3 regions of the Psychrobacillus sp. AK 1817 genome follow, and region 2 is predicted to be linked to each of the others. Evidence: riboswitches for the same ligand, from Rfam matches in the RefSeq annotation. Region 2 holds a riboswitch; each other region holds the start of a gene.
What was found. A riboswitch is a leader RNA that binds a small molecule or an ion and turns the genes downstream of it on or off. The one in region 2 is predicted to bind thiamine pyrophosphate.
Positions count from the first base shown of each region.

Region 1: it holds a riboswitch for thiamine pyrophosphate, as region 2 does, so the genes downstream of both, thiT (energy-coupled thiamine transporter ThiT) here and D0S48_RS11040 (YkoF family thiamine/hydroxymethylpyrimidine-binding protein) in region 2, are expected to answer to the same signal.
Region 3: it holds a riboswitch for thiamine pyrophosphate, as region 2 does, so the genes downstream of both, tenA (thiaminase II) here and D0S48_RS11040 (YkoF family thiamine/hydroxymethylpyrimidine-binding protein) in region 2, are expected to answer to the same signal.

Region 1 covers NZ_CP031739.1:3,374,629-3,385,124, forward strand. Annotated here, with positions in the region: partial or broken gene D0S48_RS16825 (aminopeptidase) at 1-830, shown strand, start outside; gene D0S48_RS16830 (SGNH/GDSL hydrolase family protein) at 845-1,741, shown strand; gene D0S48_RS16835 (magnetosome magnetite crystal formation protein family) at 2,067-2,405, opposite strand; gene D0S48_RS16840 (M20 family metallopeptidase) at 2,476-3,540, opposite strand; TPP riboswitch at 3,643-3,734, shown strand; gene thiT (energy-coupled thiamine transporter ThiT) at 3,797-4,375, shown strand; gene map (type I methionyl aminopeptidase) at 4,427-5,176, shown strand; gene D0S48_RS16855 (tryptophan-rich sensory protein) at 5,274-6,002, opposite strand; gene D0S48_RS16860 (M3 family oligoendopeptidase) at 6,161-7,963, shown strand; gene D0S48_RS16865 (GNAT family N-acetyltransferase) at 7,970-8,515, shown strand; gene D0S48_RS16870 (beta-class carbonic anhydrase) at 8,674-9,243, opposite strand; gene mreBH (rod-share determining protein MreBH) at 9,331-10,338, opposite strand.
Region 2 covers NZ_CP031739.1:2,231,830-2,242,325, forward strand. Annotated here, with positions in the region: gene D0S48_RS11010 (hypothetical protein) at 1-153, shown strand, start outside; gene D0S48_RS11015 (SDR family oxidoreductase) at 240-998, opposite strand; gene D0S48_RS11020 (quaternary amine ABC transporter ATP-binding protein) at 1,202-2,407, opposite strand; gene D0S48_RS11025 (ABC transporter permease) at 2,404-3,291, opposite strand; gene D0S48_RS11030 (ABC transporter substrate-binding protein) at 3,325-4,320, opposite strand; gene D0S48_RS11035 (2-hydroxyacid dehydrogenase) at 4,847-5,806, opposite strand; TPP riboswitch at 5,962-6,069, shown strand; gene D0S48_RS11040 (YkoF family thiamine/hydroxymethylpyrimidine-binding protein) at 6,146-6,736, shown strand; gene D0S48_RS11045 (ECF transporter S component) at 6,729-7,310, shown strand; gene D0S48_RS11050 (ABC transporter ATP-binding protein) at 7,303-8,667, shown strand; gene D0S48_RS11055 (energy-coupling factor transporter transmembrane component T family protein) at 8,717-9,412, shown strand; gene D0S48_RS11060 (bifunctional diguanylate cyclase/phosphodiesterase) at 9,466-10,496, opposite strand, start outside.
Region 3 covers NZ_CP031739.1:3,280,385-3,290,880, reverse strand. Annotated here, with positions in the region: gene D0S48_RS16410 (LysR family transcriptional regulator) at 1-447, opposite strand, end outside; gene D0S48_RS16405 (TolB family protein) at 729-1,832, opposite strand; gene D0S48_RS16400 (DegV family protein) at 2,240-3,091, opposite strand; gene thiE (thiamine phosphate synthase) at 3,604-4,215, opposite strand; gene thiD (bifunctional hydroxymethylpyrimidine kinase/phosphomethylpyrimidine kinase) at 4,206-5,018, opposite strand; gene thiM (hydroxyethylthiazole kinase) at 5,015-5,758, opposite strand; gene tenA (thiaminase II) at 5,739-6,428, opposite strand; TPP riboswitch at 6,502-6,599, opposite strand; TPP riboswitch at 6,659-6,756, opposite strand; gene rlmD (23S rRNA (uracil(1939)-C(5))-methyltransferase RlmD) at 6,958-8,319, opposite strand; gene D0S48_RS16370 (hypothetical protein) at 8,447-8,635, opposite strand; gene D0S48_RS16365 (YdhK family protein) at 8,974-9,570, opposite strand; gene D0S48_RS16360 (urease accessory protein UreH domain-containing protein) at 9,695-10,429, opposite strand; gene D0S48_RS16355 (F510_1955 family glycosylhydrolase) at 10,451-10,496, opposite strand, start outside.

The DNA.
Region 1 (10,496 bases), 1.1 Mb from region 2:
TGATGAATGATGTGATTACTTGGTCAATCGTAGCAATGCCATCTAAAAAATGGGCTGCGAAGGTTTTCCCTAAACTCCCAGAGTCAGAACAAATGGATGCATTATGGGAGCTTATATTTAATGTAGTACGCATTGGAAAAGGAACTGCAGTCCAACAATGGCAGGAACATATAAATAATTTAGAGTCACGAGCTGCATTATTGAACGAAAAGCGCTATAAAAAACTGCATTATACGGCAGATGGAACGGATATTGAAGTAGAGTTACCAAAGGAACATATTTGGCAATCAGGAGCTAGTAAAAATGCTCAGTCCGTGCCATTTATCGCTAATATGCCTACAGAGGAAGTGTACACTGCGCCGCTAAAAACAGGTGTGAATGGATATGTAAGCAACACTAAGCCTTTTGTTTATCAAGGAAATGTTATTGATGGCTTCAAATTGACGTTTAAAGATGGAGAAATTGTCCAAGTTCAAGCAGCCACAGGCGAGAAACTCCTACAAGAGCTAATTCAAACAGATGATGGCGCAAAATATTTAGGCGAAATTGCATTAGTTCCGCATGAATCACCTATCTCTGCATCGAATGTATTGTTTTTTAACACTTTATTTGATGAGAATGCCTCCAATCATTTTGCTATTGGAGAAGCATACCCAACCTGTGTAGAGGGAGCTCGTGGCCTTACTACAGAAGAGTTAGAAAAAATGGGTATTAATACTTCTATTGTTCATGAGGACTTCATGATTGGAAGTGGAAATATGGATATAACAGGTGAATTAGCAGATGGAACAAAAGAACCCATCTTCATTAAAGGTGCTTGGGCATTTTAAGGAGCTGATTATTGTTGAAAAGGTTGATAGGCATATTCATCGCCCTTTTTATAATATCTAATACTTACACAGTTGAAGCTAAGGGGAAAGAGGTGTACATTCCTTTAGGTGATTCTTTAGCAGCTGGCCAAACACCAAATCAGGCAATTGATGCTGGCTATACAGATTTAATCTCTCAGGAATTAAATAGAGCAAATCTGCTTGGGTTTTATTCTAAAGCCCTAGCTTTTCCCGGATATACAACTGCTGATGTCTTAAGAACTGTTCAAACAAAGGAAGCACAGGAGCTTTTGGCTAATGCAACACTAGTTACGATATCCGCAGGAGCTAATGATCTTTTAAGACTAGTACAGGTTAATCCTTCAAGTGGAATGGTCTCTTACAAACAGGTATCCGCTAATTTTGCACTTAATAATGTGAGAAAAAACATGGAGGCAATCCTGGAAAAAGTCCAAGCAGCAGCTCCGAAAGCTAACATATATGTAATGGGTTACTATTTTGCATATCCTCATGTGCATGATTCACAAAAGGCGGGAATTGGCAAAGAGTTAGATCAGCTGCATGCTATCCTTCAAACAGTTGCAGAGAAAAATGGAGCAACCTATATTTCGGTTGAAGAGTCTTTCAAAGGAAAAGAGAGTACTTTAATACCAAATGTTGCTGATGTACACCCTACCATGGAAGGTTACCGGCAAATGGCAAATTCGTTCTTTACAAAGTACAATTCACGTATGCTCGTATATGAACATGAGATGCCAAAGCCAAATCCTTTAACATTCGAGGAACTTATAGAAAGTCAACGTACAAATGCAAGTGGAAATTCTCAAGCTAAAGCAACAGTGTCCACTGGCTACCTATCGTTGACGAATGTAAATTTAATATCCAAAGTTTTTCAGAGGATTCTTTTATAGAGAATTTTGGAGAAAGTAATAATTCAAAAAAAGCAGGAGAAATCATTTGATTTCTCCTGCTTTTTTTTATTGGAGGTGACTAATAAGTCTTCTCCTTCTAAATAATAGTGCTACCTTGGAGAGGCTATAAAGAGCCCATATTAACATTAATAAGTTTCTAACTTAGTTCAATTAGCGTTTTACAGTTTTTTTGGATTTCATTGCTTTACGAACAAGAGGGTACACAACAGGTGCCCATTTAATAGCTGCTTTTACTAGTTTTCCTACTTTCATAATCAATCGCTCCTTGTTGTTCTATAATATCTTATTCCCATTTGAGGAGCTATTAAACATGCCGTAACACTTTGACTCCTTGTACGATATTCCATATAAGTAAAACTAGATTGATCACTGTATATAAACCCATAAAAATAAGAGCAGTAGTCATACTAGTCCACATGGAAGCAGAATCTCCAGTAAAGCCTAAAGGTAAAAAGTTTGCGAATATAGCCAGCATTAAGAGCACAAAGAAAATAGTAGGGATGATATGAGAAATTAATGAACGCTTAGCGTGGTACTTTACCTCTTTTTCCGATGTAAGGAAGTAAACGATAATCGGGAGAATGAAAGGGGCAAACAAAATAGAAAAATATGTTGATGCACTTAAAATTTTATTGGTATCCATTCATAGTCTCCTCATTATTATTACTTATCGCTCTCCCTACGGAAAGCATCCATCTATAGCTTATATCTAGTTATTCTAGTACAAATCTAACGAGAATATCCTTATATTCCTCTACTGAAGATATAGAAACGTATTCCTGATCACCGTGCCAGTCAGAACCGCTTGGTCCAAATTCGATAGCTACTGCACCCTTAGCTGCATAATAACGTGTGTCGGCCGCACCATGCTGTCCAAATAGAACAGTAGGTGTCTGTCTAATCGAATTACAAACTGCTAAAAGTTTTTGTATATACTTGTCATCTTCTTTATTGGTGATTGCTGGGGTGTGTCCTTGGAAGTGTATTTCACTACCAGGATATTTTTCTAAAAGATCTCTTAGTTCCTTTGTGATTTTCTCAGCGTCTTGTCCAGGAACAAATCTTAAGGAGTAACTAATAACACATTTATCAGGTACCATATTATAGCGATCTCCTGCTTCTATTTTTGCCAAGTTTAAGGAAGGATAATCATAATATTCATTGCTTGCCTCCATAAAAGAGCAATTTCTTAGTTCCTTATCGAATAATATTGCTTTTTCAATCGCATTATCTCCTTCCCAAGGACGGCTTCCGTGCGCGGCTTTCCCTTTTAAATGGATATCCCATTGTAAAATTCCTTTAGCCTGAAGACCGATATTAACATGAGTTGGTTCACCACAAATAACGAAGTCTCCACAATGACCTTGTTCAACTAAGTGTTTGGAGGTTTTTCCTCCTGTTTCTTCATCAGTAACTATATGTAGCTGGACTTTTTTTGTAAGCTTATGTTCATCTTGTGAGAGTATATAAAAAGCCTGCATCATTGCAGCAACGCCTGCCTTCATATCTGCAGAACCACGCCCATATAGTCTATCATCAATAATTTTTGGTTCAAATTGCTCGGGATTTCCTGGAACGACATCAATATGGCCATTCCATACGATAGTTTCCTCACCGGCTCCTATTTCAGCTACAAGCATTAGCTTAGTGTTTAATTCATAGGTTTTTGTTGATATGTTTCTCTTTTCTAGCCAGTCCTTACAGTAAAGCAGTGCCTCGTTAGCTCCGTTCAAATCATTACTCTTTATTTTGATTAAATCCATAAGTAAATTTATCAACCAAAACACTCCTAATAATAGATTTATTATTACTACTATAATACCTTTGGGGGTTGCAATATAAACATGTATCGGCTACAATGAACTCAAATCAAATAAATTCTAAACCACAAGGGGCGTCGCTATAGCGGCTGAGATAGTACCCTTAGAACCTGTAAGTTCATGCTTGCGTAGGGATGTGGATGGATACTGACAATCGCGCGATGTCTGGCTCTGTCCCGACGGCGTTTTTTTGTGGTCAAAAAAGGGGATTACAATGAGAAATCAGCGTGTCGTATTGTTAGTAGAAATAGCTATATTCGCAGCATTAGGTTATATAATGGATTTAATAGGATTTGGGATGCCACAGGGTGGAAGTGTTACCTTTGTGCTTGTACCCATTATTTTAATAGCATTTCGCCGTGGTATAGTGGCAGGTGTTGTGACAGGATTTTTGATTGGACTATTGCAGGTAGTTACGGGGCGCTTTTACCCGGCGCCATTATCCTTTGAAATAGTAGTTATTCAAGTAGGAATCGATTATTTTATTGCTTTTATGGTGGCGGGAATGGCAGGTCTATTAAGACCAGCATATATGAAAGCATTTGAAAATCAAAACAAGAAAAAAATGGCGATAGCAATTGTAATAGGTGCCTTAATTGCCTCATTTTTGCGCTACTTGGCACACGTTTTATCAGGGATACTATTTTTTGGTGAATTTGCTGAGGGAGAAAACGTAATTCTTTATTCCTTAATTTATAATTCTACTTATATGATTCCTGTGTTCTTGTTTGCCGCTTTTATTTGTGCGATTCTATTCGTAAAAGCCCCACGCCTATTAATGCCGAATTCATAAGATATATGATATGATAATCATACATCTAAGTGAAGAAGGGATCTTGTAAAGATGATAGCAAAAACAAATGAAGAGTTAGAAATGTTAAAAAAAATAGGCCAAATTGTTGCTGAAGTACGAGAAGCGATGAAGGCTGCAACTAAACCGGGTGTAACTACCAAGGAGCTAGATGAAATAGGCGGCGAGTTATTTAAAGAAAAAGGCGCTATTTCTGGACCTATGGGAGAGTATGATTTCCCGGGGTATACTTGTATAAGTGTAAATGAAGAAGTGGCTCATGGAATTCCAGGCTCCCGTGTGATTAAAGAGGGTGACCTTGTAAATATTGATGTATCCGGTTCATACGAAGGGTTTTTCGCAGATACTGGAATATCATTTGTAGTAGGCGAAGGGTACGAAGACAAGGAAAAACTTTGTCAAGTAGCGGAAAGTGCATTTAATCGTGCTATGCTGAAGGTAAAAGCAGGTTCTCGTCTAAACCAGATTGGTAAAGCGGTGGAAAGAGAAGCGAAGGATAATGGATTACATGTCATCATGAACCTAACAGGTCATGGTATCGGAAAGTCCCTGCATGAAGCACCCCAGCATGTCTTAAATTATTATGATGCTTGGGATCCAACAATTTTAAAAGAAGGTATGGTTCTAGCAGTAGAGCCCTTCATCTCAGCAAAAGCTGAACATATCGTAGAGTCAGGGGATGGATGGACGTTTGTAACTCCTGATAAATCTCTTGTTGCACAAATTGAACATACAATTATAGTTACAAAAGACGAACCGATTATTTTAACTAAATTAATTTAAATGAGTGAATTTCATTAAATAGCGCTTTTCTATAAAATACAAAATTTGTCCCTCTGTTAATTTAGCGGCAGGAGGCAATATAAAAAACACCAACGATTTAATTTTTCGTTGGCGTTTTTTTTATAAATAGAATTCCCGCTACTAAGACAGCGCTTAAAAACAGGGAAGCTGTTGAAATTAATAATTCATTAATATTATGACGGACTGCTATACCGATAAAAGCCCATATAAAAACTAATACAATAGCACGATCATCATAATGGTACCTAAAATGTAGAGCGATAGCTGTTGCCAATGTTAAGAAAATGACAACCCATAAGGAGGTTGTAATGCCAAAACCGCTAAATTCATAATAAGTAAGCACATAATCTAAATTTGCTAGCGTCGCAACAAAAATCCATCCCAAATAGATAGATATTGGCACTCGACTCTTCCAATTGGACTCATTGCTGGAATAAGTTAGATATAGTAAGAATAAGAACCAAAGTAGGGCAATGATTGTAATGAGGGCAAAGCTAAATTTTTCATAATGCCATAGTAAAATCCAAGAGATATTGAATATACATGTTGCTAAAAATAATAATACTCTACGTAGGGGTATCTTCTGTTGATTTCTATATTCTCTTATAACATTCCAAATCCAGAATGCAAGTAATATATAAATAAAGATCCAAATTGAAAATACATAGCCTGCTGGTGTAAAAAGTGCTGGTATTCTAGAAGATATTTCACCAGTTGTTTGACCATTTATAGGTAGAGTATTTGCAAGTATATTAACAATAATCGTTGCAATATAACCACAAATCAAAAGGATAATTTTGATCAATAGATCCCCCTCCTTCTATATTTAATAAGTATACCTTTCAAATAAAGAGCGCACAAATTCAATTATAGAAATAATGTGACAAAAAAACGAATAATTGACATGGTGAAACATGGTATAATAGATTTCAAGGTAATTTTTAAAATAGGGGGAATTTTCTGATGTTAAAACAAAATTATCCAATAGTCTGGGATCTAGATCGTTTTTATCTAGGTGGCAGTAGCTCGTCAGCTTTACAACAACATTTAGATGAAGTAAAAGTTAAATTAGGTAACTTTGAAGTAAATATAAAAAAATTAGAAGTTCCAACCGCTGTACAAGAGGCGAAACAAATTAGCCATACAATTGAAGAATTAAGGGATGTAGCAGTAAATTTGTCGGAAGCTAGTGCTGTGATTGGCTGCTATCTAGCTCAAGATACGACAGATAAAAAAGCAACATTATTACAAGGTGAAGTTGGTTCATTGTATGCTAGGTTGTCTTCCTTAATGAATACTATACAACAGGTATTTAGTAAAACGGAAGGGACAGTTTGGGAAGAACTTTTAAAGACAGATGAACTATCACAATTCGAGTTTGTATTGAATGAATGGAGAGAGAATGCGAGTAAAATGCTCTCTGAAAAAGAGGAAGATTTAATAACTACACTTGAGGTGGACGGTTATCATGCATGGGGACAATTGTACGATATGCTTGTAGGAGACATTCGTATTAAAATAACTATTGACGGAGAAGAAAAATCTCTTTCAGTAGGACAAGCAAACAATTTGAGCTCTAGCGACAAAGCTGAAATCCGTAAGGAATCGTTTGAAGCATTGGAGCTTGCATGGACAGAAAAAGAAGATTTTATAGCAAAAGCGCTTAATCACTTAGCAGGCTTCCGCCTAGCGACCTATAAAAAGCGGGGCTGGGATAATGTTTTAGAAGAACCACTATCTATTAACCGAATGAAACAAGATACATTAGATGCAATGTGGGGAGCAATCTCTAAAAATAAAGCTCCGTTTGTGGAATATTTAAATAGAAAATCGGCGATGCTAGGCGAAAAAGCGATGCATTGGTATGATTTAGATGCACCAGTTAGTTCCTCTACCGAAAAAATGGATTTTCAACAGGGTGCTGAGTTCATATTAAAGCATTTTAAAGAATTTGGACCAAAGCTAGAAGAGTTTTCTCGTCATGCTTTTGAAAATGGGTGGATTGAAGCAGAGGATCGTCCGAATAAACGCCCTGGTGGGTTTTGTACGGGTATGCCAGTTTCACAAGAATCTCGTATCTTCATGACCTATAGTGGTACTATGTCGAATGTTTCCACACTTGCACATGAATTAGGTCATGCCTTCCATTCATATGCTTTAAGACCGGTTCATTGGATGAATACGAGATATGCAATGGGTGTTGCGGAAACTGCTTCGACCTTTGCTGAAATGATTGTAGCTGATGCCGCTGTTCGTGAATCAAAATCGACAGATGAGAAAATCGCTTTGCTGGAGGATAAAATTCAACGCAGCGTAGCTTTCTTCATGAATATTCACGCTCGCTTCTTGTTTGAAACAAGATTTTATGAGGAACGAAAAGAGGGAATTGTTTCTGCTACACGTTTAAATGAATTAATGGAAGAAGCTCAACGTGAGGCTTATGGAGATGCGTTAGACACAGTCCATCCACATTTCTGGGCTTCTAAATTACATTTCTACATTACCGATGTTCCTTTCTATAATTTCCCGTATACTTTTGGTTACTTGTTCTCTTTAAGTATTTATGCAAAGGCAAAAGAGGAAGGTACAGGTTTTGAAGAAAAGTATATTGCGTTATTACAGGATACAGCGGTCATGTCGGTAGAAGACTTAGCTATGAAACATCTACAAGAGGATATTACAGAGGAAGCGTTTTGGAAGAAGGGTATTGACCTTTGTATACAAGACGTCCAAGAATTCTTGCAATTAACTAATGCTAAAGGGTGACGGTGCTTGATATATTTAGAAGGAGCTAGTTGTTACTTAAGAACTTTGAATGTGAAAGACGCACCTGCTCTTGCGAATTTAGTGTGTGACAATAAAATGTATTGGTCTGTTTTTGAACCATTACATCAAGAAGAATATTATACAGCTAGTGTACAAAGAGAAAAGATTCGAGAATCACTTATGCTCATGCAGGAAAAAAGAGAATATAGTTTTGGAATTTTTACACATGAACGAGATGACTTGATTGGAAGTATATCGCTTTATAGTTTAAAGCGAATGCCTTTTTCAAGTGGCCTCATTGGATACTCTATTGATCAAAGACACGTCGGAAAAGGAATTGCCTCAGAGGCAGTTCGACTTGTTAAACAATTTGGTTTACAGGATGTTCAGTTAAATCGTATCGAGGCATATGTATCTCCAAGAAACTTTGGTTCTATCAAGGTATTGGAAAACAATCACTTTGTTCGTGAAGGCTTACTTCGCAAGCTGTTATTTATCAATGGGAAATGGGAAGACCATTATATGTATTCTTCTATAAGAGGAGAGTTATAGCGTAAAAGAGGAGGCTATTCTAGAATAGCCTTTTTTTATTGGAAGGGTAAAGGAAATTATAATCACTGTAGTAGAGAAGAATTTAAAATAAAAAAGATTTAGCCTCTGACTTTATCAGAAGCTAAATCTCTTATTATGACGATTTCCTGGGAAATATATTATTTTTTGTCGATATTACCATCTGTAACAAGGTCTAATTTGCCAGTGTGAGGGTCAATAATGAGTCCATGAACTGGAACCTCTGGAATCATTAATGGATGACTTCGAATCATATCAACGCTATGTAAGACACTTTCCTTTACGTCTGAAAATCCTTCAAGCCATTCTTCTACCTCGATACCTGAGTTTTTTAGTACATCAAATACACGAGGGTCAACTCCACGAGCTGTCATCTTTTCAAGAATCTTATCCGTTTGTATAGAACTCATTCCACAATCATGATGACCAATTACATAAATCTCATCTGCTTGAAGCTCGTATACAGCAACGATTAAACTACGCATGATTCCACCAAAAGGATGGTTAATAACAGCACCAGCACTTTTAACAATCTTTACATCACCATTTTTCAGGTTCATAGACTTTGGAAGCATTTCAACTAAACGCGTATCCATACAAGTTAGAATAACTATTCGTTTGTCTGGAAATTTAGTCGTTACGTAAGGCTCGTAGAGTTTATTTTCTACAAATGATTTGTTGTAGTTTAAAATGTCGTTCAAACTTGGCATAGTAATTCCTCCTTCTTTATCTATATATTATACGAAAAAAAAGGACTTTACTTAAGATTTGTTTGAAACTTTCCTAATTTTTTTTAATTATCTCATTGCTCTTCTTTTATTAGTGGTAATAAAAAATGATTTACCTGTACCGATAGCTACAGATTGCAATGGTTCTGGAGCAAGGTGGACAGGGACTTCGATTACACTACTTAACCATTCTTCTAAGCCTTTTAATAGAGCGCCTCCACCAGTGAGAACTACACCGTGATCCACAATATCACCTGAAAGCTCAGGAGGACATATTTCTAAAGTAGCACGAATTGCTTCTAAAATAGCCTCTAGAGATTCTCTTAATACTTCTTGAATTTGTGTGGAGGATAGCTTTACTACTTTTGGTAATCCTGTCACAACATCTCTTCCGCGTATTTCCATTACTTCTTCAGTATGAGGAACAAGTGCATATCCAATAGTCATTTTTACTAGTTCAGCTGTAGGTTCTCCAATGATTACATTAAACTCTTTACGGATATAGTGAATGATTGACTCATCCATACGATCACCAGCAGCTTTAACTGTATTCGAAGCAACTACTCCACCGTAAGAAATAATGCCTACTTCTGTTGTACCACCACCAATGTCTACAATCATACTTGCAACTGGCTCATTAACTGGCAAGCCTGCGCCAATTGCTGCGGCAACAGGCTCTTCCATAAGCTGGACTTCCTTTGCTCCACTTTGACGGACAGCATCCTGAATCGCTCTACGTTCTACAGATGTTGCCCCTGATGGTGTACACACAATAACCGTAGGTTTCCGAAGTGCATTTCCCATTTTCTTGCTCGCTTTTTGCATGATCAACTTTAAAAGCTGAGTTGTTACATCAAAGTCAGCGATTACACCATCCTTAAGAGGTCTAATGACTTCTATAGAGGTTGGTGTTTTACCAATCATTTTCTTTGCTTCTGATCCAAAAGCAACGATTTCTTTTGTTTTTGTGTTTACTGCAACAACAGTTGGTTCATCTATAAGTAAGCCTTTATTTTTCGTATAAACTAAAGTATTAGCAGTTCCTAAATCAATACCAATATGTGAATTTGACAACATATGTCTTCCTCCATTTCAATTGCTCTACGTTATTATAATGGAAAATAAACTAAATGCCATTTGTTACATAATGGAAGATTACATGTGTTTCAATCGTTGCAATTAGTAAAAGACTATTAAAAGGTAGGAAACTGATTATATTAGCCTAATTTGTTTTC
Region 2 (10,496 bases):
CAAGAAGCAGAAATGCTGCTCACAAATTACTCAGATGAAAAAGTACATGTTCAATATAACTCGAATGCCAAGCCATTCGCACTGCCTGAAATTGGAGCAAGACCACCATATTATTGCCACCCAAAGTATGATGCCTATTATCCACTTATATAATTGCTTGTGGTTGTTAACATCAGAATTATCTAATCCTGGTATTGAAAAACCCTCCTCCATAATGGAGAAGGGTTTTCTGAAGATATTTAATAGGAAAGCCAGCCTGCATCTGCTGTTATGACAGTTCCATTAACAAAGCTTGAATCGTCAGAAGCAAGAAATAATGCTACAGTTGCTATCTCTTCTGATTTACCCATTCTTGGATTGTTGCCCATTCCTAATCGAATACGCCCCATTCCTTTTTCACTCACACTCGTCATAGAATTATTTATGTTAGTTTCTACCCCACCCGGTGCGATTGCATTACAGCGAATGCCTTGGTCCGCATACATATATCCAGTATTTTTAGTGAACCCCACTACTGCATGCTTAGAAGCAGTATAAGCACCGCCAGCTCTAGATCCTTGTAGTCCACCAACAGAGGCTACATTGATAATAACTCCCTTTTGCTTATCTAAGAAGATTGGTAATACCTTACGTGTGGAACGCATGACACTCGTAGTATTAACTGAAAATATTCTTTCCCAGTTGCTATCTTCGATATCCCCAGCAGGCTCAAAGTTGTCCATTATACCTGCGTTGTTCACTAAAATATCAACAGTGCCATACGTATTTACCGTCGTATCAATCAGATTTTGAATATCATCTTCCTTTGCAACATTCGCAGTTATGGCTATTGCCTCTCCACCATTTGCTTTAATCTCGTCGACCGTAGCCTTCGCCGTCTCTTCGTTTAAATCCGAAACAGCGACCTTAGCCCCCTCTTTAGCATAGAGAACTGCAATCGCCTTTCCCATACCTGAACCCGCACCTGTTACTACCGCTACTTTGTCTTGAAGTCTCATTCCAACTACCTCCTCGGTTTGATTGAATGCGCTTACATTATTGTTTTAGTAGTTCACAAATCATCTCTTACTATCTTTAGTTTAGTTAAAAAAATCCAATTTTACAATAGATAACCTGTGAACATTTTTGAAAAAAATAAACGTTTTTAATTCAATTCATAGAAAAGCCCAAAGACGAATTAATCGTTTTTGGGCTCTCCTACTTACGCTTTTTGTTCAGGCTCCTCTACAGGATCACTTATTAAGCTTGCCAAAACGTGAACGCGTAAAATCATTCCTTTCATCGTTCCTTCCTCGTCTGTTACAACAAGAGGATACTTAGAATCAAGGACTTGCTGAATCAAGTCTTGTACATATTCTTCAGGATGGACTGTATTCACATCCTTTGACATTGTTTCTTGTAAGGATTTCTTCTGCTTCATGCCCTCGATAGCCTGGTCAATGGTAATGATACCTTGCAACTGACGCTTTCTGTCTACCACAAAAGCACTCGAGTTCCCATTCTCTCTCATCACCTGGATTGCAACATTTAGTCCATCCTTTAATGATACTAATCCGTTGGGCTTAGACATAATATGCTCTGCCTGAAGAATTTTAGTGCGATCAATATCTCGTATAAACTCTGATATATAGCTACTTGCCGGATTTTCCAGAATCTCTTCTGGAGTGCCAATTTGCTCAACTTTTCCGTTTTTCATAACCGCAACACGGTCCCCAATTTTAAAAGCCTCGTTGACATCATGTGTGATGAAGATTATTGTCTTTTGAAGGCGATTTTGGATATCAAGAAGCTCGAGCTGCATTTCTCTACGGATTAATGGGTCAAGTGCACTGAAGGGCTCATCCATTAATAGTATATCTGGATCGTTAGCAAGTGCTCTGGCGATACCTACTCGCTGGCGCATACCTCCAGAAAGTTCATCTGGATATTGGTTTTCATAACCTTTAAGACCAACTGTTTCTAGATGTTTCTGAGCAATTTCCTGGCGCTCGTTCTTAGACATTCCTCTTATCTCTAAACCATACTCAATATTTTCTAATACCGTACGATGGCTAAACAGCCCAAAATGCTGGAATACCATAGCTATTTTCTTTTGACGATAGTATTTTAACTGTGTCTTATTGTAATCCACGACATTTTCTCCATCGACGTATATAGCGCCAGAAGTAGGTCTATTCAATAAATTTAAACAACGAATTAGGGTAGACTTACCACTTCCTGATAACCCCATAATCACGAAGGTCTCTCCCTCCATGATTTCCATTGAGGCATTGTACACTCCGACCGTATGCCCTGTTTTAGCTAATATCTCTTCCTTTGGTACACCCTTCTCTACCATCGGAATAATTTTTTTAGGTCGAGACCCAAAAATCTTCGATACGTTTTCTAATTTTAATTTTACTGTCATGCGGCATCCCTCCTATGTTTCTGAAGGCGATTCGCAATTCCTCCGGTAACGCGGTCGATGATAATCGCTAGGAAAACAATACTGATCCCAGCTTCAAAACCTAGTGAGATGTCTATTCGGTTAATTGCAAAGAGTACTCGTTCTCCAAGTCCCTGCGCACCAACCATAGAACCAACAACCGCCATTGCTAGCGCCATCATTGTTGTTTGATTTATACCTGCCATAATTGTAGGTAAGGCTTGTGGTAGTTGTACTTTCATGAGCATTTGAGAGGAAGAGGAGCCGAATGATTGTGCAGATTCTACAATCTCTTTATCTACACTTCGGATACCTAATTCTGTTAAACGGATTACTGGTGGTAATGCATAAATGATTGTTGCAATAACTGCTGGTACATTTCCGAGCGGAAAGAAGAAAATTACTGGTATTAAGTAGACAAAGCTTGGCATTGTCTGCATCGCGTCTAATATCGGACGCATGATTCTGGACATGGATTTACTAAAAGCCATTCCAACTCCTAGTGGTATGCCTATAACAAGAGACAAAATTACGGAGATTAAAACGATGGAAATGGTGGTCATTGTTTCTGGCCACAAATCAAAGGATCCAATTAAGAAGATAAATGCTGCATATAGCAGTCCTCCATATAGATTATTAAAAAACCATCCAATTAAAAAGATGATAACAATAAATAACCACCAAGGAATCGCTAGTAGACCCGCCTCAAGACCTTTAATCATGGAGGACGAGATGATAAAGATAAAATCAAAGAATGCATCAAAATTCATGGCAAGAAAATCCACGAATTTCTCTACTACATCCCCTATTGGAAATCGTACGTTTGGAAATTCTGTCATAGAATGGGACTGTAAAAGTACAGCCACAACCACCTTTCTTTAGTTAGATTAAGTAATGAATTATTTCAAAGAAGCTTTTACCTTTTCAGCCACTTCTTCGGACACCCAAGCTGTCCAAATATCTTCATACTCTTTCATCCACCAAATAGCGGCTTCATCTGCTTCAACATCATTTTCCTGCATATAGTCTAATGCACTTTCCGTTAAATCGTTACTAGTTTCATATTTACTTAAAAAGTCTACTACGTCCTTAGCTTGTGTTGGTAAATCCTTATGAACTGCAATAACTACATCATTTGGTGGAAACTCAGTTCCTTTTGATTCATTCCATTTTGCTTCGTCGTAAGGTGCGTCTTCTAATAGAGTTAAATCGTAGCTAGCTGTTACCCACGTTGGTGACCAATAATATCCTACCCAAGGCTCCCCTTTTTTATATGCTCCTGCTAAATCTGCAACAATTGCAGAATCAGAGCCGGGTGCCAGATAGTTATATTGTTCGTCAAGGCCATATGTTTCAAGTTTCGTCCCCAAATACTCACTTACTACCCAACTAGATGGAGCTCCGACCACTCGGCCTTTACTGCTATCTTCGGGATCTTGGAAAATTTCTGGATACTTCTCTAAGTCTTGAACTGTCTTTAAATCTGGAGCGATTGGTTCAATACCTCGTTCTGCATCTCCCTCTATCACGTAAGTTGGAACATATAATCCTTGCGCGTTATCAGCGAAATTAGTAGCTACCTTCATGATATTTCCACTTTCAATTGCTTTTTCGTAGACATCTTTAATGTTATCGGTCCATACTTCCATATAGACATTTATGTCGCCCTTTTCAAGTGATTGCATCGTAGCTGCTGTTGTTCCACTTGTTACCTCGGTTTCATAACCATAACCCTCTTCGATGATAGTTTGAGCAATGCTGTTGTGTAGGCGTATACTATCCCATCCTGCATCAGCAAACTTAATCACCTCAATACTGTCTTTGCTTGTCTCGTTGCCACAAGCTGTAAGTACTAAAAGCATGCAAAGTGAAAAAAATAACATAATTTTTTTCATTAGTCTGACTACCTCTTTTCATTCAATTTTTAAATTAGACGTTCGATCGTTCCTCCTTCAATACTTATAAAATAACTGCTAAAATTTCAAAACAATTAAACTTCCTAATACTGAAATTAAAGGACGCCTAATTTATAACTACTAATACTACTAAACAAATTTGTATATTGCAAATTACTTAAAGAGATAGTTGTTAATTTTTTATTTTAATCTGAATATTTAGCATTAATTTAGTAGACCAATACGATTAGATAAATAGGTAAATATTGTACAATATTCTCGTTTAAAAACAGTAATTTTTATCAAGTATTTGATAGATAGTGCTTTTGTATAGTTTTAATTGAAAAGTGCATGCTCACTTGCTTTCTACTAGATTAGGACATAGGATAGTAAGCTTGATTTCAGGTGGACACTTTCTGTGGGGTGAGCGATAAGCCATCCCCGTCGCATACTTACACCTTTCTTACCTCATAAAAAATGCCATGAATACTGGATTCATGGCAGCCTAGATTATAATTTTTTTCCTTTAAACAACTCGATTGTCAGGTTCTTGTCCCTCTAAAACATTTTCAATTGCTTTAGCATTTATTTGCATCATAGCAAGTCTCGTATGAATACTTGCACTGCCGATATGGGGTAGGACTGTAACATTAGGCAAGGTTAAGAGTGGATGATCTAAAGGAACAGGCTCCGTCTCAAAAACATCTAGTCCAGCGGCCCATATTCTTTTATTTAGGAGGGCATCATAAAGGGATTGCTCATCTACGATTCCGCCACGTGCAACATTAATAAGAGCAGAGGTTTCCTTCATCAATCCTAACTCTTTTTTTCCAATCATCCTTTTAGTTTCTGGAGTTAGAGGTGTCAATATTACAACAAAATCAGATTCTTGCAATAATGTTTCTAGCTCCACATATGTAAAGTTATTTTGTTGCTCTGCCTCTAATTTTCTTGTTCTATTATGATATAAGACTTTCATATTAAAACCCTTCGCACGTCTTGCTACCGCTTCACCGATTCTTCCCATGCCTATGATTCCTAACGTAGCTCCAAAAACGTCCATTCCCGTCAGCTGCATCGGTGTCCATGATTTCCATTTACCTGCACGAATATCTTGTTCTGCTTCGGTAATACGACGAGCAGTAGCCAATAACAACGCAAAGGTTAGGTCTGCAGTTGTCTCAGTTAATACACCAGGAGTATTTGTTACCATAACCCCTTTTTCTTTCGCTGCTTCCACATCAATATTATTGAAGCCAACCGCTAGATTACTGATAATTTTTAAATTCGGTAGACTTTCTATAAGTTCCCGGTCCACTTTATCAGAGAGAACCGTCCACAGGGCATGGACGTCCTTTGCCTCCTTTTTTATATCTTCATAATCCATTGGAGTTTCCTCGCTGTGCCACATATTCACCTCAAATTTTTCTCTTAATGGCTGTACAATTTCCTCCGGTAATTTTCGAGTAATAAAAATTTTGTTCATTTAGTTTCCCCCTTATGTTTTCTGATAATTTAAGCATGGACGATTAGAGAAAAGAATTCAACCATATTTACAATTATATTTTTATACGCTATACTGTGGGCACATAAAGAAAACAAATTGTGTAAATTTATACACAACTGTAAAACTACATACCGTTTCTGCACTAGGGGTGCCCACTTTGGCTGTGATGAGAGCTTTTTAGCTCCGATCCCTTATTACTCGATCAGGATAATACCTGCGTGAGGAAGTGCGGTGACTTTCCTTTTTTCATAAGGGTTAGTGGCTGCATCTTCACGGATGTAGCTTTTTTTTATGAAAAAATTGAGGGAGGTTTTTAGGATGGAATGTGGTTTAAGTCCAATTGTAGGGTTTCGTTTTTCCCTACATCCGATGAGCAATGATTTTGTAAGCATTATTAAAGGTGCACTACAGAATACAGATGTATCCAATGTGTGGATGCATACGGATGATGTCTCAACCGTTATCAGAGGAAAACAAGTTCATGTATTTAATGTGGCAAAATCTATTACTCTGAATGCTGCCAAAACAGGGGTACATGTAGCTCTTTCTGGAACATTCTCAGCGGGTTGTCCTGGCGACACCACTGCTGACGTTTATTTAGACAAGGGAAATGAAGTGACAAATAAGGATGAAACAAACCAATATGTTTCTTCTCAATTTGCTTTATACCCTATGAACAATCCTAACTATATGGATGTGATCTACAGAGAGATTGAGCACGCTAAAGTGAAGGGTGTATTCAATGAATCTATGCATTATGCTAGCGGGATTCATGGGGATATCCATGACGTGTTTGCTTATTATGAGGCAGCCTTCAGCAGAGCTAGATCAGAAGAGCACAAGCATTTAGTGATGACTTTATCGATGAGCATTAATAGCCCTTCTCACGGAGATGACCTCCATGCTTAAATCATGGAAGCTAAAAGAAATTGTTTTAATGTCGGTCTTTGCAGTGGTGTTTGGGATTGTTTATTTACTCTTCCTTCATGTAGGAAACATTTGGTCTGGCTTCGTCGGACCAATCGCATATGAGTGGATTTTTGGTGTTTGGTTTATCGTTTCAATTATCTGTATGTACATCATTCGGAAACCCGGGGCGGCGGTTATCTCGGAAACTATCGCAGCAGCAATAGAGGTACTTTTAGGTAATGCCGTCGGGCCACGTCTTATCCTTTCTGGTGTCATACAAGGTCTAGGTGCCGAGGCTGTATTCGCCGCTACACGTTACAAACGGTTTGATCTTTGGGTTTTAATGCTTGCGGGAGCAGGATCCGCAGTTTTTAGCTTTGTGTATGGCTATTTCTTAGGAGGATTTGCCGTTTATACAACTGGGTATGTAGTTTTCATGCTAGTTGTTCGTATTTTTAGTGGAACTCTCATTGCTGGTTTAGGTGGAAAAGCTGTAGCTGACGGCTTGCTTGCCACTGGGTCGTTAAGAGGATATGCTATTTCGCGTTCAAAAAAAGGTGATATTCGTGCCTAAAGTTATCCGTTTTGAAGATGTCACCTTTTCTTATCCAGACAAGGATACTGCTGTTCTATCAAACTTTTCTATGTCTATCGAAAAAGGAGAGCGTGTCGTCATAACCGGACCAAGCGGCTGCGGAAAGAGCACTTTACTTTATTTGTGCAATCGTCTCTATCCAGAAAATTGCGATGGCATAGTGTCCGGTAGAATAGAACTTTTTGGTAAAGAAAATGATTCCTATCGACCTGGCGAGGTCAATCATCGTATCGCAACAGTATTTCAAGATCCCGATGCACAATTTTGTATGCCAACTGTAGAGGAAGAGCTTGCTTTTACTTTAGAGAATTTACTCGTCGCACAGGAAGAAATGGAGACGAAGATTTCTGAAGTATTGGAGTTAACTAGGTTAACGGATTATCGACATTCCATCATTCAATCGCTTTCTGGAGGTATGAAGCAAAGGGTTGCCACTGCTTGTGCAATGATTATGGAGCCAGAAATATTATTGTTAGATGAGCCTATCACCCATCTGGACCCGTATACCGCAAAACAATATATTGAATGGTTGGACTTACTTCAGCAAAAATCGAGTATAACCATCTTAGCGATTGAGCATAGACTCGACCTATGGGACAACTTCTTTCATCGAACAATTAAGTTAAAGGAAGATAGAATTCCGTATGAAAGCTATACCAAAAGGAAGAGCATGGTTCAAGCAGAAAAGTCTCTGCATGTGGAAAATATTAGTACAAAGCATTTTTTACAGCCAACTTCATTCTCTTTAAATAAAGGAGAAATCGCAGTGCTAGCTGGACCAAATGGCAGTGGGAAATCTACATTATTGAAGGCTCTTTCTGGTATTTTACCCTCTAATGGCAAAGTAAAGCCTAGCATGTTAGGCTATGTACCTCAATCACCAGAATTTTTGTTTATTACAGGGCAAGTGAAGGAAGAGGTTTCTTTCGGTGGTGTTCAAAATACGGAGGAAATGTTGGAGCGACTGAATTTATCTACTGTTTCAGATGCACATCCTTTTTCAATCAGTCATGGGCAAAAAAGGCGCCTAGCTATAGCCATTATGCTTTGTCAGAATCGTGAAGTGATACTGATGGATGAGCCTACTTCTGGCCAGGACTCCGCTACTTTAGCCGAACTGTTTAAAGTAATTGATAATCGTTCTAAGGCAGGTACTACCTTCCTAATTGTTACACATGATATGGAGTTTGCTTATAAGGTTGCAGACACCATTTTACTAATGAAAGACGGAGCAATTACAGGAAAATATCACTCTGACAGCTTTTGGGGTAAAGAAGATTTACTGCTAGAACATCAATTACTCTCACCTAGACGAGGTGCTCTCTATGCACACTAGCCTACATAGGATGAATCCGTCTGTTAAGTTTGTGATAGTAATGATTTGCATGCTGACACTTGCGTTTTTTTTCAATCCATGGACTCCACTTATTTTTTGGTTAAGTATTATTTTGGTGCAAATCTTTTTAAGCCATATATCCTGGAGAAAATGGGGCTTACTGATGCTACCATTTTTTATAGCAGCATTTGGCTATCTTTGGACTACTCTTTTATTTGCAGACAGTAGGACTGGTCCTGTTCTTTGGTCTATCGGTTCTGTTGAAATAACTATGAGTCAACTGAATCACGCCTTGTCCCTAAGCTTTCGCGTTTTAGCTTTTTCTAGCCTAAGCTTGTTATTTGCTTTAACTACCGATCCAATTATATTTATACGTAGCCTAATGCAGCAGTTAAAACTATCTCCAAAAATCGCTTACGGAATTATGGTTGGTTATCAATTTCTACCCCTCTTAAAGGATGAATTTATACTAGTTCAACAGGTGCAGAAACTTAGGGGATTAGATGACCAATCAAATATTTTCAAGAGAATAATAGGTTTACGGCGCGTACTAATCCCCATGCTCGCTGGAGCTGTTCGTAAAGCGGAGAAAGTTGCATTTGCTATGGAAGCAAGGGGTTTCACAGGAGAACCAAGAAGGGTTTTTTATCATAAGGTTACTATTGAAAAGAATGATTTCATGTTAGCATTCTTGTTTATTAGTTTATTATTAATCAGTTGTTTCAGTAATCTTTGGTTAGCGTAAAAACAAAGAGAGTGACACCTGACTTGGGTGACACTCTCTTCCTTTAAATACAATCATATTTTATCAGCAAACTTTTGTTTTATATTCTCTTGCCAATGAAATAGTTCTTCTGCTCGCATAGGTTTAGCAAAATAATAACCTTGTAAAATAGGATTTTCGCAGGATGCCCTTAAAAATCCTACCTGTTCTTTTGTTTCCACTCCTTCAAAGACTATTTCTAGTCCGAGTGACGTCCCTAGTGCAATAATAGCCTGTACTATTAAAGAATCTTTATGAGAATTTGGAACTTCCTCAATAAATGTTTTGTCAATCTTCAAGGTAGAGATTGGTATTTGCTTTAAATAAGAAAGTGAGGATACCCCTGTTCCAAAGTCATCCAGGGCAACAGAGAAACCTTTCTCCCTAAATACTCCTACCGCCCGCATTGCTTCTTCAATATTACTTACAAAGCTAGTTTCCGTAATTTCTAACTCTATTTCATTTGGACAGATTTCATAACTACTTGTAATACTTATCAAACGTTTTAGTAGAGCTGGAGAGGTAACATAATGTCCAGGTATATTAATCGCTACTTTTCCTAGTGAAATATTTTCTTTCTTCCATTGGTACATTTGTTTACAAGCCTGTTCTACAATCCAGTCCGTAACCATTTCCATCTTCGAATTTTCCTCTAGTATAGGGACAAAGACTGCCGGAGACAAAAAACCATATTTTGAATTATTCCATCTTAGAAGAACCTCTACTCCTGCTACTTCCACATTTCGTAGATTTATTTTGGGTTGATACACGAGATATAACTCTTTGTTAATCATTGCTTTTTCAATTCCATCGACTAATTCTTTTTCAAACGTATGCGTATGTATGACCGGATCAAACATAATTACTTCATGTTTATGTTCAATGGAAGAGTCATTAAACACAGCTAGGGCATTCGAATAGATTGAATGAAGGTCTCGATAATCCCTTACCGCGGAAATAGCACAAACCCCTGGAAGTACTATTTTTTTATTTTTAATTGTAAGGGGTCTCTTTAAAATCTCCGCTATTTTTTCCATTGCTATTAGCATTTCATGGATATTTGTAT
Region 3 (10,496 bases), 1.0 Mb from region 2:
AAAATCATTTACATATAAAATACCAATTTCACTATGTAGATTTTTTACATCTTCAATAATTTCATAGGTTTTGGTTTCTCTTAATGTAAATTCGTATTCATCTCGATTGTATTCCTCTAGCAGACGGACAAATGCACTTACCGCAAAAGCATAGTGCTGAGCTGATACAGAAAAGTGTTGCTGGGAAGATTGAATATTGGAATAGCGATTTTCCAGAAGATTTGCTTGTTCAACCACTTGTCGAGCATAACCTAAAAACTCTGCGCCTTCAGATGTCATGATAATTCCTTTATTAGTTCTTTGGAAAATGATAGTCCCTATTTCATTTTCTAACTCCTTTAGTGCATTTGAAAGACTTGGCTGGCTAATGAATAAATTTTGTGCAGCCTTACTAATAGAACGACTTCTTGCAACTTCAATTACATATTTTAACTGTTGTAGTGTCATTATTTTATACCTCTTTCTGATACTAATTTATAGTTTTAAAAGAAAGTGTGTCTCTCGTTCTCTATGATTTAGTTTTAATTCATTGAGATGTTCACACTAAATTGAACAACCAATACATTCTTCTAAATTTTTATGAGTATTTTAAAACATAACTTAAATTTTGTAATATTACAATAACTTTTAATTTCACAACGCTTCCATTAATTCTTAAAACTTTTATTAAACACAAAAAAAGACAGTTAGCTAACTGTCTTCTTTAAGTAAAAAGTAAATACCTCGCACTATTTTATATATATAATGCTGCTGTTATAGTTTCTTTCATCCAGTTCTGTAACGGAAATTTTTTTACCTGAAGGGCTCCATTTGATTTTCGCATTTCTGACATTTGGAGCTATTTGTATGGATTTACCGGTTGATATATCGTACAGGTATAGTCCACTACTGTCTACATCGTTGATAACAGAATCTAATTGATATGCAATCATTTGCTGATTGGGAGACCAGGAAGCGCCAGTCACATCAGAACCTTCAGTAATCGTACTTTGTATATTTCCATCGGTATCAGTAATTATCAGCCTTTTTGTTGACCCGGTTGCTTGAGTAACTAGCATTTGCTTTCCATCAGGCGAGAGTGTGATTCCATCCGCATTTTCCAATTGCAGATTCTTTTTTTCTTTAGTCACCAGATCCAGCATATATACCTGAAAGGTTGGACTGTCTGTAGTTATATAATAGATTTTTTCCTTCATTTTATGAACTGTGTACAATTGTTCCTCCTGAAGCTCGGCAATTTGAGTTAGATTACCTATCGTGTCAGCCATATATGCCCCTCCGGCATAGGAAGCACCGATTACATTTTGCTCGTCAGTCCACCCAGCTGTATAAGCGCTACCAATAATGTCCTCCGTCACAGAGGATTGCCTCCCTTCCTCCAAGGTCATTAGATAATAGGATACATCCCCAATAGAGTATTCATAATACAAAAGATGTTTTTTATCTGGAGACAAAGTTGCCCCACCAAGAAACATGTTTTTTTGGGCTTTTATCATTTTAAACTCTTTTGTGTCCAATTTGTACTCATATATACTTCTAGGGTAGAACTCTGCATTCTCTAAGAGACTCATTTTTCCAAGTTCTTGGTTTTCTTGTGCAAGGACAACGGTCTGTTCATCGATCCAGTCGGAAATTTCCATTCCCTCGTATTTTTCAATTTTTTCGATTGTAACAAAGTCTAAATCGTTTTCGTTGCTTTCGTTTTCATTATCGACAATGCTATCATCTGGCTCTTCCATGTCTTTACTATTTTCTTCTTGCATACTGCAAGCAGAAAGAGTCAATGCGACTAAGAGGAGAACAGTAATTTTGACAAATCCTAAATTTTTCATTTGAATCATCTCCTTGTCTATTATCTTATGTAAAAACATCTAATAACCTATACAACTAAAATTAAATATTTTACTTATACAGCAAATAAAAATGATACTAGTCTTAGTCTCCTCTTTAATTAACCTGACACGTTTTTTCAAGATTCTACCTTCCAACTAATTATACCATAAAATGGTAATTACATGTTGAGGAAAACAGCCAAATAAAAAAACGAAATCCATCATTGGAATTCGTTTTTCTTATCCTAATTTTAACTTAGCGACCACTTCACAATATGTTTAGTGTATATGATAAATAGGAGATATTGGTTGAGTTTTGAAGAAAGTGCTTGATTCGCTTAGACACACAACGTGACCGGTACTTATAAGAAACTTTATAACTCAATGATGTTTTTTCAGAACTTTTTCTAATTTTCTACCCCTGCAATCCCAAAGCCTCCAGGTCCAGCATGGGTAGAAATCATTGCACCTGCTTGCATCCATGTTACATTTTCGAAGCCTGTTTCCTTTGCGATTTCTTCCATTTGCCTCTTAATACTTTCATCAAGTCCGATAGAATAGATCAAATACAGCTGTTTTCTAGAAATATCATATTGGTTCAAGTAATCTCGCATGAGCTTTTCCGCAACTATACTCATATTCCCACGATACTTTCTAGTGGAAACAAGCTTTCCTTCTTTTAGCTCAATGCAGGGCTTTATTTTTAATAATGACCCTCCAATATAAGCCATGTTACTTACGCGCCCACCCGATCTTAGAAAGTCCAAACTGCCTGGTATGAAAGCCAGCTTTGTTTTAGGAACGATAGATTCTATTTTTTCTATTAGCTGATTATGATCAATGGAAGGTTCTTCCTCAATTAAATTGGCAGCATACAGCACAACTGCAGCTAATCCTCCTGTCACGTTTAGCGTATCAATTAGGAAAAGATTTTCAAAATCCTCCGCTGCAATTAACGCACTTTGAAAGGAAGCAGATGCTTTTGACGTATATCCAATGTGAATAATGATGCTCTCAGGAAAATTAGTTCTGATTTTCATAAACAACTCATGATACTCATGTGTATTCGTTGCTGTTGTAGATGGAATTTTTTTTGTGCGACTATGATAATCGAAGACTTCCTCTACAGGCAGCTCTCCATCTAAATAATCCTTCCCATCCATGATGACGTGCATCGGTACCACTTGAATTTGATGTTTTTCAACCAGGTCCTTCGGTAAATCCGCTCCACTCTCTGTTGATAAAATTATCCTTCTCATAGTACATCCCCTTCAAATAACGCATGCAATGCTGCGTACTTATTTATTTTAGTTATCCTAAATATACACTAAAAGGGGAAAATATACAGATTAATAATCAGAAGATTTCCATATGTAATGGAATATTAAAACTAAGTTAGACAGATAAAACAAGGTATTAAGCTTAGCAATGACGTAAAACCACCTATTCTTTTTCGGTTTAATCCTACAATACTTACTTATCCCCATTCTTATCTGATTAAAAATAGGATAAATATAAAAGCAGACGGTTTAGAAATGCATTATAGCACTACTAAACCGTCTGCTTAGTTACTTTAAACTAATTCCAACCATGCCACTGCTTCGCATTATGTGGCAACACTTTGATGCTAGTGGTTTAAGCAATTAGCTAGGACTTGCTATAGTTAAAGGTAGCCTTTTCATATTTATCTTCATACTTCAATGCGTATAATGATTAATGAAGTTATAGATTTTATAACAAATTATATTTGTATTAACTACGAAAATTCACTTTAAATTTCTCTAACAGTCTTCCAAATATCTTCACTAAGACTAATGGCAGAAATAACTGCAACACCATTAGCCCCAGCTTCACGTACGATGCTACTGTTTGTTGGTGAAATACCACCAATTGCTACAATGGGGACATTCGGATAGTCAGTTCTTGCTTTCTTTAAAAATGCAACCCCTGCTGGTGGTTCGGCATCTTTTTTTGATGATGTTTCAAAAATGGGTCCAATCCCAACATAATCTGCACCATTTGCAATCGCCTTTTCCAGTTCCTCCATCGTATGCACAGAAACACCGATGATTTTATTTTCTGCACGCTTACGAAACATTTCAATATTTAAATCATCCTGACCAACATGAATCCCATCAGCATTAAGCTTTAAGGCTAGCTCTACATCGTCATTTATTAGAAATGGCACTTTGTAAGCGTGACATAAATTTTGGCATTTACGTGCAAATTGTACATAGGAATCCCCAGTAAGTGCATTTTCACCCTTTTCTCTTAATTGAAACATCGTAATACCGGCTTGTAATGCTGCTTCTAACACCACTAAAGGATCACGCCTACAATTAATCGTACCCATAATAAAATATTTATCGAGATTTAGTGACATACAACATCACACTTCCCCTCAAGCTGACGATAGGCAAAATGATTCGTTGGACCAAAACCATGCCCAATATTTAATGGATTGCTAATCGCTAAATGGACAAATTTTTTCGCTTCCAAAACGGCTTCTTGCAAAGATTTTCCTTTTGCTATTTCTGCTGTTAATGCTGCTGAAAATGTACAGCCTGTTCCGTGCGTATGTTTAGTTTCAAATCGATTCGTTTCTAAGACAAAAGGAACCTCCCCTTTTATAAACACCGCATCAATCGCTTTGTCACCAGCTAAATGTCCACCTTTCATAACCACACATTGTACCCCAAGGGAGATAATATCTTGAGCAGCTAGAAATAGTTCTTGTTCCGTATGAATGGAGCGACCACTTATGACCTCGGCTTCTGGTATATTTGGTGTGCAAACAGTTGCAATGGGTAGCAGCTTATTTTTAAGAGCTTGTATAGACTCTTGTTGAAGCAAGCTGGCGCCGCCCTTCGCAATCATCACAGGGTCAACGATAAGAGGTAAGCCTCTATTTTTAAGTGTAGCAGCGACACACTCAATAATCTCTGAATTAAATAACATGCCTGTTTTAATCGCTGTCACATTAAAATCTTCAAGGACCGCCTTCAATTGTGCTTCTACAAATTGTACTGTTGTTGGAAAAATGCCATGTACACCTAACGTATTTTGGGCGGTTAAGGCAGTGATAACACTTGTACCAAATACACCAAGCTCTTGAAACGTTTTAATATCTGCCTGAATGCCTGCTCCGCCTCCACTATCTGAACCCGCTATCGTTAATGTAATCATTGGTGTCCCTCCGCTAAATATTCAAGTTGATTTAGAAAATTCATATGGAATGTCCCAATCGTTGAATACGCATTTGAGCTTGCTTGTTTATAATCACGAAGTAGATTCGCAAGATCTTCGAATGCATTTTCACAGCTTGCGAGCTCTGCTGCACAAAGGGCACTTAATAGACAGCCACTTCCTGTCATTTTCGTTACCTTTTCATGACCACCTACGATCCATTCTATTCTGATACCATCTGTAATCACATCTTGCTCACCTGTCACAATCACAAGACAGTTATATTTGTTTGCAACATGCATGGCCGTCTCAGCTACATCAAGTTCACCCACGCCACTATCGACGCCTTTTGCTTGCCAAGTAACACCTGCAATAGCCGCGAGTTCTCCGACATTACACCGAATTAAATTAATTTTAAGTTGTTGTAATATTTCCATCGTTGTTTCTAATCGAAAATTCGTTGCCCCTGCACCGACGGGATCAAAAACTATAGGAATGTTCTTCACATTCGCACTGTTTCCTGCTAGAAGCATTGATTTTATTGTCTGTTCATTTAATGTGCCGATATTTAATAAAAGCGCATTCGATTTTGATGCCATTTCCGCCGCTTCTTTAACCGCATCGGCCATCACAGGTGAAGCTCCTATTGCTAGTAAGCCATTTGCTGTAAAATTGGCCACGACATAGTTGGTGATACAATGCACTAAAGGTTTTTGTAGATTAATTTTTTGTAGGCTCATTCATATACACCCCTTTTGTCCAATTTTGCATCGTCCATGGCATTTCCCAAAACATCCACTCGTAATAACAGCTTTTTTCAAAATGTGCCTTTAAAACCTTTTGTTTCATGGGCTGTTCCTTCGCAAAACGATTTAACATCGACTTTTGCTTATTAATCGATTGAAGCATTTCGTCAGATGCATATAATGCAATCCATTGCGCATACAGCGGTATATTCGGACGAGCATACTTAAGCTGTTGCCCAATTTCTTGATAGAGCCAAGGGCAAGGTAATATAGCAGCAAATGCTTCTGCTACATCGCCATTATGGACTGCATTGTACATATGACTCACATAATTATAAGTAGCTGGTGCCACCTCAAAATTTTCAATTTCTTCGGCCGTTACATTTAAGTCTTGAAAAGTTGTACGGTGAAGCTCAAGCTCTGCTTCATGAATAAATCTCGCACTGTTTAAAAAGTACTGAATGTCCTCATCATTTGTTGCCTTTGCAGCTGCTAAAGCTAAGACTTTTGTGTAATGCTTTAAATAATACGCATCCTGTAGCATATAAAACTTGAACTTTTCGAGTGGTAAACTACCATCAGCAATACCTTGCACAAACGGATGGTTAAAACTAGCCTCCCAATAAAATTGCGTCTCCTGTCTAACTTTTTCACAAAACTCCATTTTTTTGTCCTCCTTAATTGGTGGACGTAAGTGCAAAAAAGGCGCCTCTAATAGAGACGCCCAAAAAGTGTAGACTACACCCATGATTGCTCCCTACGCCAGTGTTAACTGTCAGGTTCTAAGGGTCAGGTTTTAACCTTCTCAACACAATGTGTCCCCCCGCAATTAAAGTATTTGCAAAAGAAAAGCACCACGTAAAAAATACGCGGAGCTTAAGTAAGTACATATTGATAATCGTGTACTTTGCTCCCTACGTCTGTATTAACAGTCAGGTTCTAAGGGTCAGGTTTTACCTTCTCAACACAAACGTGTCCCCCTGCAAATTCATTTAATTACACTAAGTTTAACTGAAAGCACCGCGGCAAACAAGATAATAATCACGACGTGACAGGTATGAGTTTAAAAATGAATCAAAGACCCTAGCAGATGTATTGAATTTATATCATAAGTAGGAGCTTCTTCCAGACTAAATTTAAATAAGCGAAAAATAAAAAAACGAATTCCAAAATCAGAATTCGTTTTTGAATAATTATGCTAGTTCCAGCCAAGCGACAGCTTCGCAATGTGTCGTCTGCGGGAACATGTCCACTGGTTGAATTTCCTGTGTCTTATAGCCTCCATCTTCTAAAATGCGAAGATCACGTGCAAGTGTTGCTGGGTTACATGAGACATAAACTACACGTTTTGGGCGTTGCTCTATGATTGTCGTCAGAAGTGCTTCGTCGCAGCCTTTTCTCGGAGGATCCACTACTAGAACATCTGCATTTTTTCCTTCCTTGTACCACCGTGGAATGACTTCCTCTGCTGGGCCAGCTTCAAAGTATGTGTTAGTGAAGCCGTTTAGATCAGCGTTTCTTTTTGCGTCCTCAATCGCTTGAGGGACAATTTCTACACCCAACACTTGCTTCGCTCTTTGCGCTAGGAATAATGAAATTGTACCAATTCCACAATAAGCGTCAATTACAGTCTCGTCACCTGAAAGTTGAGCATAATCGAGTGCCTGTTTATATAATACTTCTGTCTGCTCTGGGTTTACCTGATAAAAGGAACGAGCAGATATTTCAAATCGAACATCTCCGATTAAATCCTCAATCGTTGGTTTCCCCCACAATAGGTTTGTTTCGTCTCCGTAGATGACGTTCGTATTTCTTGAATTAACATTTTGCATAATCGAGGTGACTTTTGGTTCTGCTTCTCTAATTAGTTCAATAATTGCTTCCTTCTTTGAAAGCTTAGGATGCTTTGTTACTAAAACGACCATCACTTCGCCAGTTGCTCTGCCTTTACGAACTACTAAGTGACGCAGCTGACCTTTTTTTGTGTCTTCATTGTAAGGGACTAAGTCTAGCTCTAATGCCTTTTCCTTGAATGCTCTCATCAATCGATCAGCTTCATCCGATTGGATCAAACAAGTTGGAGTGTCTGCAATTCTGTGAGACTTCGCCTGATAGAACCCTGCAATCACCTTTCCATCCGCTAAACCAAATGGAATTTGAGATTTATTACGGTATTCCCAAGGGTTGTCCATTCCTTTTACAGGTAATACTGGCGCATCAATCTTGCCTAATCGTTGCATGACATTTCGAACCATATTTTCTTTCCATTTTAACTGACCTTCATAATTGATATGCTGGAGCTGACAGCCGCCACATTCATAAAATACAGGACATGGAGCTTCTACGCGAAATGGGGAAGGCTCTACAATATTTAATAATTTGGCAAAGCCATAGTTCTTTAATGTCTTTAAAACAAGTACTTCCGCTTTTTCATCTGGCAGACCACCATGTATGAATAGTGGATAGCCGTCGACCTTAGCAACGCCAGATCCATCATGTGTCAAATCCTCTATATAAACCGCTAACTGATCATTCTTTTTTACTGGTGTGTTCACTTTAAATCTCCGTTCTTGTGTAATGGATATTATTATATCAAATATAGGCGTCCAATAGTATCAGGTAGCTTAAGTGTATTAAATTTCTCACTTTTTTTACCCACAAAAAAAAGTAAGGAAAATTTCCTTACTCGTTTAACTTTAACATTAATGAATCCTCTATGACAGTCCACTGCTTCTCAGGTAATATACTTTTGTTTAACCGAGCTACAAATTGCTCGGCCTCTTCAAGATTGTAAAATACTTTTATCAGTTGGCTATTTGAATTTTTCAACACTTCTGTAACACCATTCGTGCTACGTGCAATCACAAACATGTTCAACTCCAATTTATGGCATTAACAATTTATCATTGTTATTACCATAGTATCTCATTAAACAAAAGAAAAGTATACATTTTTTGGAAAATCATAAAATTATATATTAAAAAAAAATATAATTTTTAAAATCTCAAAATACATTAAATGTCTTTTTGATAATAGTCTATACAACCTAAAAAAGCAGCATGGCATCAACGCCATTTTTATTTTTAGAAAGTAATTTTAAGAAAGAAGTATCTGTTCTGCAGTTTTCCCTATAGAAGTGGAATCATAATATTGACATTTCTTCCGCAACTTCAAACAAACTCTTTCGTGAAAGTTATAAAAATTTTAGTTTATTTTGCTGATAGTTCACTTTCTGTTACCCACTTATGATTTGTAACTGCTTCCCCGTCTGTAGTTGAAATGTAATCTACCATATATACGGTCGTAGCTTCTGATGAGTCAATTTCTGCATTAGCACCTTCCATTCCAGCCATATGGTCAGCTTCAATGGTAACTTCTGTTCCTGGTTTTAAAGGTTGATCACCGGCATTTTTTATTTCTTCTTGAATTACCCATTTGTGATTCTCCACCCTTTTGCCACCAGTTGTTGGAGTATAAGAAATGACATATACAGATGTATCATAAGCTCCTACAATAGTTGCTTCTGCACCCTTCATGCCGCTCATATGGTCAGTCTCTAAAATTGCTTGACTGCCAATTTCAAAAGTTGGGTTTTCAGCTACTTTCAATCCGTCAGGAACTTCACCAGACCCAGACATGTCCATATTAGAATGATCCATACCTTCCATACTCTCGCCAGAACTTTCATTCATGTTCATATTATTAGGATTAGGGTTTGTATTGGTTTCCTTCTCATCACTAGCACAAGCAGAAATAATCATTACAACAACCAACAAAATGGTACCTATTATTAAATTTCTTTTCATTATAATCCTCCTCAATCTTTATTAATTACACACAACAATATAAACTTTGTTGTTGAAGACAATCATACACTGAAATTATGAAAAAACTATGCAGAACTTCCCCATAAATAATTGACCAAAAAGCTTATATTTCCCAGTAAGTGATTGTGTCAAAAAGTCCTATCATAAGAATTATAATGCCTGCTAAATTCTGAATAACTTTTCCCAGCTTCATACTTTTTTTCATTATTAATTGCCTTGCATCAAATAACCAAATTAATATAAACAAAAGAATTAGCGGTAAGGACGTCGCAAATCCAAATACTGCAGGTAAAACAAAACCATAAGAGGTTGATAAAACAGTAGGCATTAACCAAACAAAAAATAAGATAAACATTGTAGGACAAAATGCTAATGAAAAACTAGCTCCTAATAGAAAAGAACCTAACTTCCCTTCTTTTAATACCAATGGGATGCGCATAGTTAATCTATTAATAAAGCCAAACTTAAAAATCCCTAAAAGTACAAGACCTGTAACCATCATAAGTGGCCCAATCGCTTTACGAAATATTGGGAAGAACTCTGTCATTTTTGTCTCAAAGGATTGACCAAATATCCAAGCCAATAATCCAATTAAACTAAATACAACGATTTTCCCTACGATAAAAGATATAATCTCTCCCCAATTCCCCTTCATTTGAATTGTTCGATTTCCATAAAAGGTAATAGCACTTAAATTCCCCGTTAATTGACAAGGTGCAGCCGCCCCAATTAAACCAAGTAGAAGTGCGACTACAATCGGAAAATGTTCGAAGGAGTGTAAGAAATCAGTAACTGGGTTACTTATTGTTTGACTTATCTTTGACATCAAACTGTACATCTAAATTCACCTTCTATTTTCTTATATTGATAACTCACCATTTGAAGCGAGTTTATCCCAAGAAAAT